DNA from 3 places in the Streptomyces sp. NPDC056296 genome. Region 3 is predicted to be linked to each of the others. Evidence: riboswitches for the same ligand, from Rfam matches in the RefSeq annotation. Region 3 holds a riboswitch; each other region holds the start of a gene.
The links. A riboswitch is a leader RNA that binds a small molecule or an ion and turns the genes downstream of it on or off. The one in region 3 is predicted to bind cobalamin.
Positions count from the first base shown of each region.

Region 1: linked by a shared signal. The riboswitch ahead of metE (5-methyltetrahydropteroyltriglutamate--homocysteine S-methyltransferase) and the one ahead of ACFCZF_RS08110 (energy-coupling factor ABC transporter permease) in region 3 are both predicted to bind cobalamin.
Region 2: linked by a shared signal. The riboswitch ahead of ACFCZF_RS32760 (FecCD family ABC transporter permease) and the one ahead of ACFCZF_RS08110 (energy-coupling factor ABC transporter permease) in region 3 are both predicted to bind cobalamin.

Region 1 covers NZ_JBHJRX010000051.1:13,292-16,556, reverse strand. The annotation lists gene ACFCZF_RS30925 (SDR family NAD(P)-dependent oxidoreductase) at 1-799, shown strand, start outside; cobalamin riboswitch at 864-1,068, shown strand; gene metE (5-methyltetrahydropteroyltriglutamate--homocysteine S-methyltransferase) at 1,233-3,265, shown strand, end outside.
Region 2 covers NZ_JBHJRX010000058.1:889-4,153, reverse strand. The annotation lists gene ACFCZF_RS32765 (carbohydrate-binding module family 20 domain-containing protein) at 135-1,856, shown strand; cobalamin riboswitch at 1,941-2,076, shown strand; gene ACFCZF_RS32760 (FecCD family ABC transporter permease) at 2,178-3,265, shown strand, end outside.
Region 3 covers NZ_JBHJRX010000008.1:143,744-147,008, forward strand. The annotation lists gene cbiQ (cobalt ECF transporter T component CbiQ) at 1-492, opposite strand, end outside; gene ACFCZF_RS08105 (energy-coupling factor ABC transporter substrate-binding protein) at 493-831, opposite strand; gene ACFCZF_RS08110 (energy-coupling factor ABC transporter permease) at 828-1,535, opposite strand; cobalamin riboswitch at 1,565-1,749, opposite strand; gene ACFCZF_RS08115 (potassium channel family protein) at 1,854-2,327, opposite strand; gene ACFCZF_RS08120 (chloride channel protein) at 2,417-3,265, opposite strand, start outside.

The sequences.
Region 1 (3,265 bases), on a different contig from region 3:
CATCACCGGAGCCTCCCGCGGCCTGGGCAGGGCTTTCACCGAGGCCGCGCTGGCGGGCGGCGACCGGGTGGTCGCCGCCGCCCGCAACGTCGGTCCCCTGGAGGAACTGACCGAGAAGTACCCCGACCACCTGGTTCCTCTTTCGCTGGATGTCACCGACCGCCAGGGCGTGTTCGACGGCGTTGAGCGCGCGGCAGGCGCCTTCGGCAGGCTGGACGTCGTCGTCAACAACGCCGGCGCGATGCTCTACGGCATGGTGGAGGAAGCCACGGAGGAGCAGATCCGGGCGCACATGGACGTGAACTTCTTCGGCGCCGTGTGGGTGGCCCAGGCGGCCCTTCCTCACCTGCGCGCCCAGGGCGGGGGCCGGCTCCTCCAGGTCACCTCGATGGGCAGCGGCGGCGGCATGGCCACCGTCGGCTTCTACGGCGCGGGCAAGGCCGCACTGGACTCGGTCAGCGAGGCGCTCGCGATGGAGGTCGAGGGGTTCGGCGTCAAGGTCACCATCGTGCAGATGGGCGGCTACGAGACCGGCCTGTTCACCGCGGGCACCACGAACACCGAACCCCTGGCGCGGTATCAGCCCCTGCGCACCGAGATGGAGGCGATGTGGGGCGACGCCGTCGCCCCGGGCCCGGAGACCGCCGCCCCGGTCATCATGGAGCTGGCCGCGCTGCCGGACCCGCCCCGACGGCTCATAGTCGGCAGCCAGTCCTTCGATCACGTACTGGAGATGGGCCGGGCCCAGGCGGATCTGTACCGGTCCTGGGAGCACCTCAGCCGAACCGCCCCTGGCTGACCGGTCCGCACGCCACGGTAGGCTGGCGAGCGCAGCTGGTTCGCCCCGTCCTCCCCCACGGCCCAAAAGGCTTGGGGGCCCTGGCGGGAGCGTCGTAAGAGGGAACCCGGTGGGAATCCGGGACTGCCCCGCAGCGGTGAGCGGGAACGACCGCCGTCATCAGCACTGGACCCGGTGAACAGGGTCTGGGAAGCGACGGCCAGTAGATGTCTCGTACGACTGAGACGTGCCCGTGAGTCCGAAGACCTGCCCGTTGCCCGCGTACGGACGACTCGTGCGCGGACATCCCGGTGACCTCGTGGGCGGGTCGGCGTACATACCAGGCGGACGACCGCGCTGTGCCGCGCGACGTCGATCCCGCCCGGTCGTCACCCCTTCGCGCTCTCGTCCCGTCCCCGGGATCTCAGGGATTCATCTCGCGAAGGAGATCTCCGTGACCAGCAAGTCCGCGGCCGCGGCAGCACGGGCCACCGTGTACGGCTATCCCCGCCAGGGCCCGAACCGGGAACTGAAGAAGGCGATCGAGGGCTACTGGAAGGGCCGCGTCACCGCCGAAGCCCTCCACTTGGCCGCCGCCGAACTGCGCGCCGCCAACTGGCGGCAGCTCGCCGAGGCCGGCATCGGCGAGGTCCCGACCGGCGACTTCTCGTACTACGACCACGTCCTCGACACCACCGTCATGGTCGGCGCGGTCCCCGCCCGCCACCGCGACGCCGTCGCCGCCGACGCGCTGGACGGCTACTTCGCCATGGCCCGCGGCACCCAGGACGTCGCGCCGCTGGAGATGACCAAGTGGTTCGACACCAACTACCACTACCTGGTGCCCGAACTGGGCCCGGACTCGGTGTTCACCGCCGACTCGGCCAAGCAGGTGGCCGAGCTGAAGGAGGCCCTCGGGCTCGGGTTGAGCGCCCGCCCGGTACTGGTCGGGCCGGTCACCTACCTGCTGCTCGCCAAGCCCGCCCCGGACGCGCCCGCGGACTTCGAGCCGCTCACCCTGCTGGACCGGCTGCTGCCCGTGTACGCCGAAGTCCTCGCCGACCTGCGCGCGGCCGGCGCCGAGTGGGTGCAGCTCGACGAGCCCGCCCTGGTCGAGGACCGCGCCCCGGCCGAACTGAACGCCGCCGCCCGCGCCTACCGCGACCTCGGCGCCCTCGACGACCGGCCGAGGCTCCTGATCGCCTCCTACTTCGACCGCCTCGGCGAAGCCCTGCCCGTCCTGGCCAACGCCCCCGTCGACGGACTCGCCCTGGACTTCACGGACGCCGCGGCCGCCAACCTCGACGCCCTCGCGGCCGTGGGCGGGCTGCCCGGCAAGCGCCTGGTCGCCGGTGTCGTCGACGGCCGCAACGTCTGGATCAACGACCTGGAGCAGTCCCTCGCCACCCTCGCCACCCTGCTCGGCCTGGCCGACCGGGTCGACGTGGCCGCCTCCTGCTCCCTCCTCCACGTCCCCCTCGACACGGCCGCCGAACGGGACACCGACCCCCAGATCCTGCGCTGGCTCGCCTTCGCCCGCCAGAAGGCGGGCGAGATCGTCACCCTCGCCGAGGGCCTGACCCTCGGCACCGACACGATCACCGCCCGACTGGCCGCGAACCGGGCCGACCTCGCCGCCCGGGTGAACTCCCCCATCACCCACGACCCCGCCGTCCGCGCTCGCGCCTCCGCCGTCACGGACACCGACACCCGGCGCCCCCAGCCCTACCCCGAGCGGGCCACCGCCCAGCGCGCCGCCCTCGGCCTGCCGCTCCTGCCGACCACCACCATCGGCTCGTTCCCGCAGACCGGCGAAGTGCGTACCGCCCGCGCCGACCTGCGCGCGGGCCGCATCGGCACGGCAGGCTACGAGGAGCGCATCAAGGCCGAGATCCAGGAGGTCATCGCCTTCCAGGAGAAGACCGGCCTCGACGTCCTCGTGCACGGCGAGGCCGAACGCAACGACATGGTGCAGTACTTCGCCGAACAGCTGACGGGGTACCTGGCCACACAGCACGGCTGGGTGCAGTCCTACGGCACCCGTTACGTCCGCCCACCGATCCTTGCCGGTGACGTCTCCCGGCCCGAACCGATGACGGTGCGCTGGACGACGTACGCCCAGTCGCTCACCTCTCGCCCCGTCAAGGGCATGCTCACCGGGCCGGTCACCATGCTCGCCTGGTCCTTCGTCCGCGACGACCAGCCCCTCGGCGACACCGCCCGCCAGGTCGCCCTCGCCCTGCGCGACGAGGTGAACGACCTGGAGGCGGCCGGCGGTTCGGTCATCCAGGTGGACGAGCCCGCGCTGCGCGAGACCCTCCCGCTGCGCGGAGCCGACCGCCCGGCCTACCTGGCGTGGGCCACCGAGGCCTTCCGGCTCAGCACGAGCGGCGTACGCCCGGACACCCAGATCCACACCCACATGTGCTACGCCGAGTTCGGTGACGTCGTCCAGGCCATCGACGACCTCGACGCCGACGTCATCAG
Region 2 (3,265 bases), on a different contig from region 3:
AGAACAGTGCCCTTACGGTCACGACCGCAACACCTTGCAGTCATCTTGCAGAAATGTATTGCAAGGGTGCGCCGACTCCCCAGTCAGCCATCGATCGGCATCCAGGACACCCGCATCCTCACACGGGAGACTCCATGCACAGGAGCATCAGCAGAGCGCGAAGAAACACCGCCGCAGCACTTGCACTCACCGCCGGCGTGGCCGGCAGCCTCCTCACCACCGCGGTACCGGCGCAGGCTTCCCCGCCCGGCGACAAGGACGTCACCGCGGTGATGTTCGAATGGAAGTTCAGTTCGGTCGCCAAGGCGTGCACCGACACCCTCGGCCCGGCCGGCTACGGCTTCGTCCAGGTCTCCCCGCCTCAGGAGCACATCCAGGGCGGGCAGTGGTGGACCTCCTACCAGCCGGTCAGCTACAAGATCGCGGGCCGCCTCGGTGACCGCGGACAGTTCAAGAGCATGGTCGACACGTGTCACGCGGCGGGTGTGAAGGTCGTCGCCGACTCGGTCATCAACCATATGTCGGCCGGGAACGGCACCGGAACCGGCGGCTCGTCGTACACCAAGTACAACTATCCGGGCATCTACTCGGCGCCCGACTTCGACAACTGCACCTCGCAGATCAACGACTACCGCAACCGCTTCAACGTCCAGGAGTGCGAGCTGGTCGGGCTCGCGGACCTGGACACCGGCGAGGACTACGTCCGGGGCAGGATCGCCGGCTACCTCAACGACCTGCTGTCACTCGGCGTCGACGGCTTCCGGATCGACGCGGCCAAGCACATGGCCGCCGGAGACCTGGCCGACATCAAGTCCCGCCTCAGCAACCCGAACGTGTACTGGAAGCACGAGGCCATCCACGGTGCCGGCGAGGCCGTCTCCCCGACCGAGTACCTCGGCAGCGGCGACGTCCAGGAATTCCGCTACGGACGCGACCTCAAGCGCGTCTTCAACGGCGAGAACCTCGCGTACCTGAAGAACTTCGGCGAAGCCTGGGGCCACATGCCCTCGGACAAGTCCAACGTCTTCGTCGCCAACCACGACACCGAACGCAACGGCGAGACCCTCAGCTACAAGGACGGCGCCAACTACACCCTGGCCAACGTCTTCATGCTGGCCTGGCCGTACGGCAACCCCGACGTCCACTCCGGCTACGAGTTCTCCGACCGCGACGCGGGCCCGCCGAGCGGCGGCCAGGTGAACGCCTGCTACAGCGACGGCTGGAAGTGCCAGCACGCCTGGCGCGAGATCTCCTCCATGGTCGGCTTCCGCAACGCCGCCCGCGGCCAGTCGGTGACCGACTGGTGGGACAACGGCGGCGACCGGATCGCCTTCGGGCGCGGCTCCAAGGCGTACGTCGCCATCAACCACGAGGGCTCCTCGCTGACCCGTACGTTCCAGACGTCGCTGCCCGCCGGCGACTACTGCGACGTTCAGTCCGGCAAGGGTGTCACCGTCGACGGATCCGGCCGGTTCACCGCCACCCTCGGCGCCCACACGGCCGCGGCCCTGCACGTCAACGCCCGGAACTGCGACGGTGGCACCGCTCCCGACCCCGACCCGGTGACCTCCGGCGTGTCCTTCGCCGTCAACGCCTCCACCAACCCGGGCCAGAACATCTACGTGACCGGCAACAGGCCGGAACTGGGCAACTGGAACCCGGGCAGCGCCCTCAAGCTCGACCCGGCCGCCTATCCGGTGTGGAAACTGGACGTGGAGCTCCCCGAGGGCACGTCCTTCGAGTACAAGTACATCCGCAAGGACGAGGCAGGGAACGTGACCTGGGAAAGCGGCGCCAACCGCACCGCGACCGTCACCTCCACCAAAACCACACTCAACGACACCTGGCGCGGCTGACCCCGCCTGCCTCCTGTGGCCGTCCCCGCCTCTGTCGACGGGGACGGCCACAGCCGCCTGTGCCTTCCCCGTGGAGAGCGGGCGTGGGACAGGCGCTAAGCTGCAAGCGCCTCGCGGGGGAAGTCCGGTCGAAGTCCGGCGCTGACCCGCAACGGTAGGCGGAGCCCTCGAACAGGGTGGTTCCGTAAGCCCGATTACCCGCGGTGGTGAAGCTCCTGTCAATCGCCGTGGACTGCGAGAGGTGCTGCGCACGGCGCCCAGCGCCCGGGCCCGCTCCTTCGAACACGCAGGTGCACGGCCCGAGGCGAAAGCGATCCGCCTGTGGCCACGCTCCGCGACCGTAAACCCGTCGTACCGCACCAACGTACGAGCGGCGGACCCCCACCACCTCAGCGTGTCTCGCTGCCCCTGCTCGTGACGGCCCTGTGCGTCGCGCTCCCCGTCTCCCTGGCCTGCGGGGCGGGCATCGGGGCGTCGGGGCTCTCGTGGAGCGAGGCGCTGCACTACCTCTGGGCGGGGCTGACCGGCGGGGCCATCGCACCGGACGAGGTCTCCTCCTACACCATCGTGTGGGAACTCCGCTTCCCCCGCGCCGTGCTCGCGGCCGTCGTCGGTGCCGGTCTGGCATCCGTCGGCGTCGCCGTACAGGCCATGGTCCGCAACGCGCTCGCGGACCCGTTCGTACTCGGCATCTCCTCCGGCGCCGCCGTCGGAGCCAACGCCGTGCTCATCTTCGGCGCCTTCGGCGCTCTCGGTATCTGGGCGCTGTCCACGGCGGCGTTCGTCTCCGCGCTCGCCGCCATGACGCTGGTGTACGCGATCGCCCGGACCCCGAGGGGGCTGACGCCGCTCCGGCTGGTGCTGACCGGTACCGCGTTGTACTACGGGTTCTCGGCCGTGACCACGTTCATGGTGTTCGCCGCCGAACACGGTGAAGCGGCCCGGTCCGCGGTGATGTGGCTGCTCGGCAGTCTGGGCGGCGCGAGCTGGTCCTCCGTACCGATCGCCGCGGGCGCGGTACTCGGCGGCCTCGTCCACCTCGGCTGGTCGGCCCGGCGCCTGAACGCCCTCGCCATGGGCGACGAGACCGCTGCCGCGCTGGGCGTGGACCCCGGGCGGCTGCGCAAGGAACTGTTCCTCACCGCAGCCGCCGTCACCGGGGCCGTGGTCGCGGTCAGCGGGGCGATCGGCTTCGTGGGCCTGATGGTTCCGCACGCCGCCCGGATGCTGGTCGGGGCGGACCACCGCAGGCTGCTGGCCGTGGCCCCGCTGGCCGGCGCCGTGCTGCTGATCTGGGTGGACATCCTGTCGCGCGTGGTGCTCGCCCCGGCCGAGCTGCCGCTGGGCGTACTGACCGCCGCCATCGGCGTGCCCTGCTTCGTCCTGCTCATGCGCCGCCGCACCTACAC
Region 3 (3,265 bases):
CTCCCGCACCCGGCGCACGGAGTCCAGCAGCAGGAAGCTCATGCGGTACGTCACCAGCGCCACGTCGACCACCGGCGCGGGCACGCCGGCCCGCACCAGACGGGGCAGCAGGTCGGACATCGGTGTGGTGAACGCGAAGAGCAGCACCCCGAGGGAGGCCGCCGAGGTGCGCAGCAGCAGCTCACCGGCGCGCACCGGCCCGCCGTCCGCCGCCGTCAGGAACCCGTCCGGGCCCCCGACCTGCACCAGCAGCGGCAGCGCCCCGGTCACGCAGAAGCCCAGCGGCACGCGGTACGCCCGCCACAGCCGGCGCCCGGGCACACCCGCCGGGCCGAGCAGCACGGCGAGCGCCGTCACCAGCACCAGCGCCGCGCCCGGCCAGGGCGGCAGCGAGATCGCGAGCACGGTCAGCCCCAGCCCGAGCACGGCCTTGTCCACGGGATGGCGGCGGCGCCAGCGACTGCTGTGCGCCGCCGCGTCGATCGGCAGCACTCAGTCCCCTTCGGGGACGCCCCGCGGCGCCGCGGCAGCCCGCTCCTCGCCCTGCCGCCGGCCCCGACGCAGCCCGAAGTAGTAGGCCAGCACGCCCGCGCCGATCGCGGCCTGCACGGCGAACAGCGCCGACTCGATCTCCCCGGACGGCGGCTCGTACAGCGGTGAGAACCACGGCTCGTAGTCCGGCTCGATCTCCGTGATCGCCGTCTCCGCCTCGGCGTCGGCACCGGCGAACGGCTCCTCCTTGTGGTCGCCGAGACCCAGGACCAGCGGCAGCACCGCGAGCGCGGCCACGGCGAGCAGCAGCAGGGCGTTGATCTTCGCGTTGCGGCTCATCGGGCCACCGCCTCCGGCTCGTCGGTGCTGGTCTTGCCGGCCTTGGTCAACAGCACGCCCAGCCGGGTCAGTTCGCCCTTGCTGGACTGCACCAGCAGCCGCATCACGATGACCGTGAGCAGGCCCTCGCTCACCGCGAGCGGGATCTGCGTGACGGCGAAGATGGACCCGAACTTGCCGAGCGCGCCCAGGAACCCGCTGCTCGGGTCCGGGAACGCCAGCGCCAGCTGCACGCTGGTGACGCAGTAGGTCGACAGGTCGGCGACGAACGCCCCGAAGAACACCGCGACCATCAGCGGCACGTCGTAGCGGCGCAGCAGCCGGTAGACGGCGTAGCCGGCCCACGGGCCCACGATCGCCATCGAGAAGACGTTGGCGCCGAGCGTGGTAAGCCCGCCGTGCGCCAGCAGCAGCGCCTGGAAGAGCAGGGTGATGGTGCCCAGCACCGCCATGATCGGCGGACGGAAGAGAATGGCACCCAGACCGGTGCCGGTCGGGTGTGAGCAACTGCCGGTGACGGACGGCAGTTTCAGGGCAGACAGAACGAACGTGAAGGCTCCGGAGGCACCGAGGAGCAAGGTGCTCTCCGGGTGCTCCCTGACCTCACGGGTGAGTGACCGTACTCCGTGGACGACGAACGGCGCGGACGCGACACCCCAGGCGATCGCGTGCGCCGGTGGCAGAAAGCCCTCGGCTATGTGCATGGCTCAGCAGACCCTCTCCAGCACCTCGTGGATGGACGACGCGCCTTGGCCGGTCTCCTGGCTTACGGGTACCACCGCCCGTGCTCCGCCTTCCCGGGTCCTAGAACCCAGTGGCTGCCTGTTGGGGCCGGAGCCGGACTTCCCGATTCACAGTGGCGAGGGCCGCACCGGCATCACACCGGATTTCCCGTTCACCAAGGCGTGGCGACAGTAGTGCTCCCACAGGGGTGGTGACAAGCGGGCCTCCGGTCCGGCCGGTCCGGCGAACAGGCCCCGGGGCTGCGGAAACAGCCGCCGGCGCCGCGCCTTCGGCCGCCGTCAGTCGGGCCGGTCCCGCTCGGTGCGCCGGACCACCATGGCGCGTGCCCGTGTGCTCAGCGCGGTCGCGGCGGCGGTGAGGAACACGAAGCTGTAGGCGATCTGCAGAACGGTCACGACCCGCGCGGCCTGGCCCCGCGGGGTGATGTCCCCGTAGCCGACGGTGGCGAGTGTCACCACGGTGAAGTACAGCGCGTCGACGCGGGTGCGCAGGCCCGTGAACTCGCCCGGCTGCTTGGCGAGGGCGTAGTAGGTGGCCGAGAAGACGTGCACGGACAGGATGATCAGCAGGGGGATGACCACACCGGGCCGGGTCTCCGGGCGGTCGATGAGGACGTGGCGGATCTGGCGGAGCAGCAGCACGGCCACGAAGGTCAGCAACAGGGCGAACAGCAGCCAGCTCAGTACCGGACGCCCGGGGCCGAGATGGTCGAGGGGGAGGAGGAAGTAGGCCACGACCGTGCCCACCACGATGCCGGCCCGCGCGAGCCAGGGCCGGGCCGTGCGCCAGGCGGTACGCCATCGGGCGCCGTCCGTCCGCGCGGTGGTGGCCCGGCGCTCCGTCACCGTGCCGTCTCCGGCGCCGCCTTCGGCGGTTCCGCTCCCGCGCCCGGTTCTGTCCGGCGTACCAGCTGGGTGACGACGAAGGCGACCACCGACGCGGTGACGATCAGCGGCATCTGGTCGTACGCGTCCCCGCCCACCAGCAGCACCGCCAGCACCGCGCTGGCCAGCGGCAGCCCGGTCACCGCGGCCGCCGCGGCGGAGATGCCGAGGGCGAGGGCCGGGGTCGCGCCGAAGCCGGGCAGGCCGGAGCAGGCCATGGCCGTCGCCGTGCCCAGCAGTACGGCCGGGAAGATCGGGCCGCCGCGCAGACTGCCCAGCGCGATGCCCCAGGCCAGCCCCTTGCAGGCGACGAGCGCGACCAGCGCGCCCACCGACCAGGCGTGCGGGTGCGCGGCGAGCTGGGCGAGGGTCGCCTGACCGGACAGCGCCGCCTCCGCCGGGGAACGGCCGGTGATCAGGGCGTACGCGGTGAGGCAGACGCCGACCGCCGTGGCGCAGGCGACGGTGCGCAGGGCCGTGCGGTGCCGCGTCCAGGAGACGGTCCGGTGGCCCAGCTCGCGGGCCAGCGTGATCAGCACCGCGATCAGCGCCGCCGTCGGCACGCCCCACAAAAAGTCGCCCGCGTCCGGGTTGGCGCCCGGCGGCACGTCGTGCAGGGCCAGCGCGCCGATCTTCAGGCCGGTCCACTCCCCGAATCCGGTGAAGACCAGGGCGCCCGCCGCGCTGGCCAGCAGACAGGGCAGCAGCAGGGCGACCAGCTGGGCGCCGCCGAGCCCTGCCCCCTCGATGAGCAGGACGGCCGCGACCACCGGCCCGCCGAGGATGGTGGAGATCGCGGCGGTGGA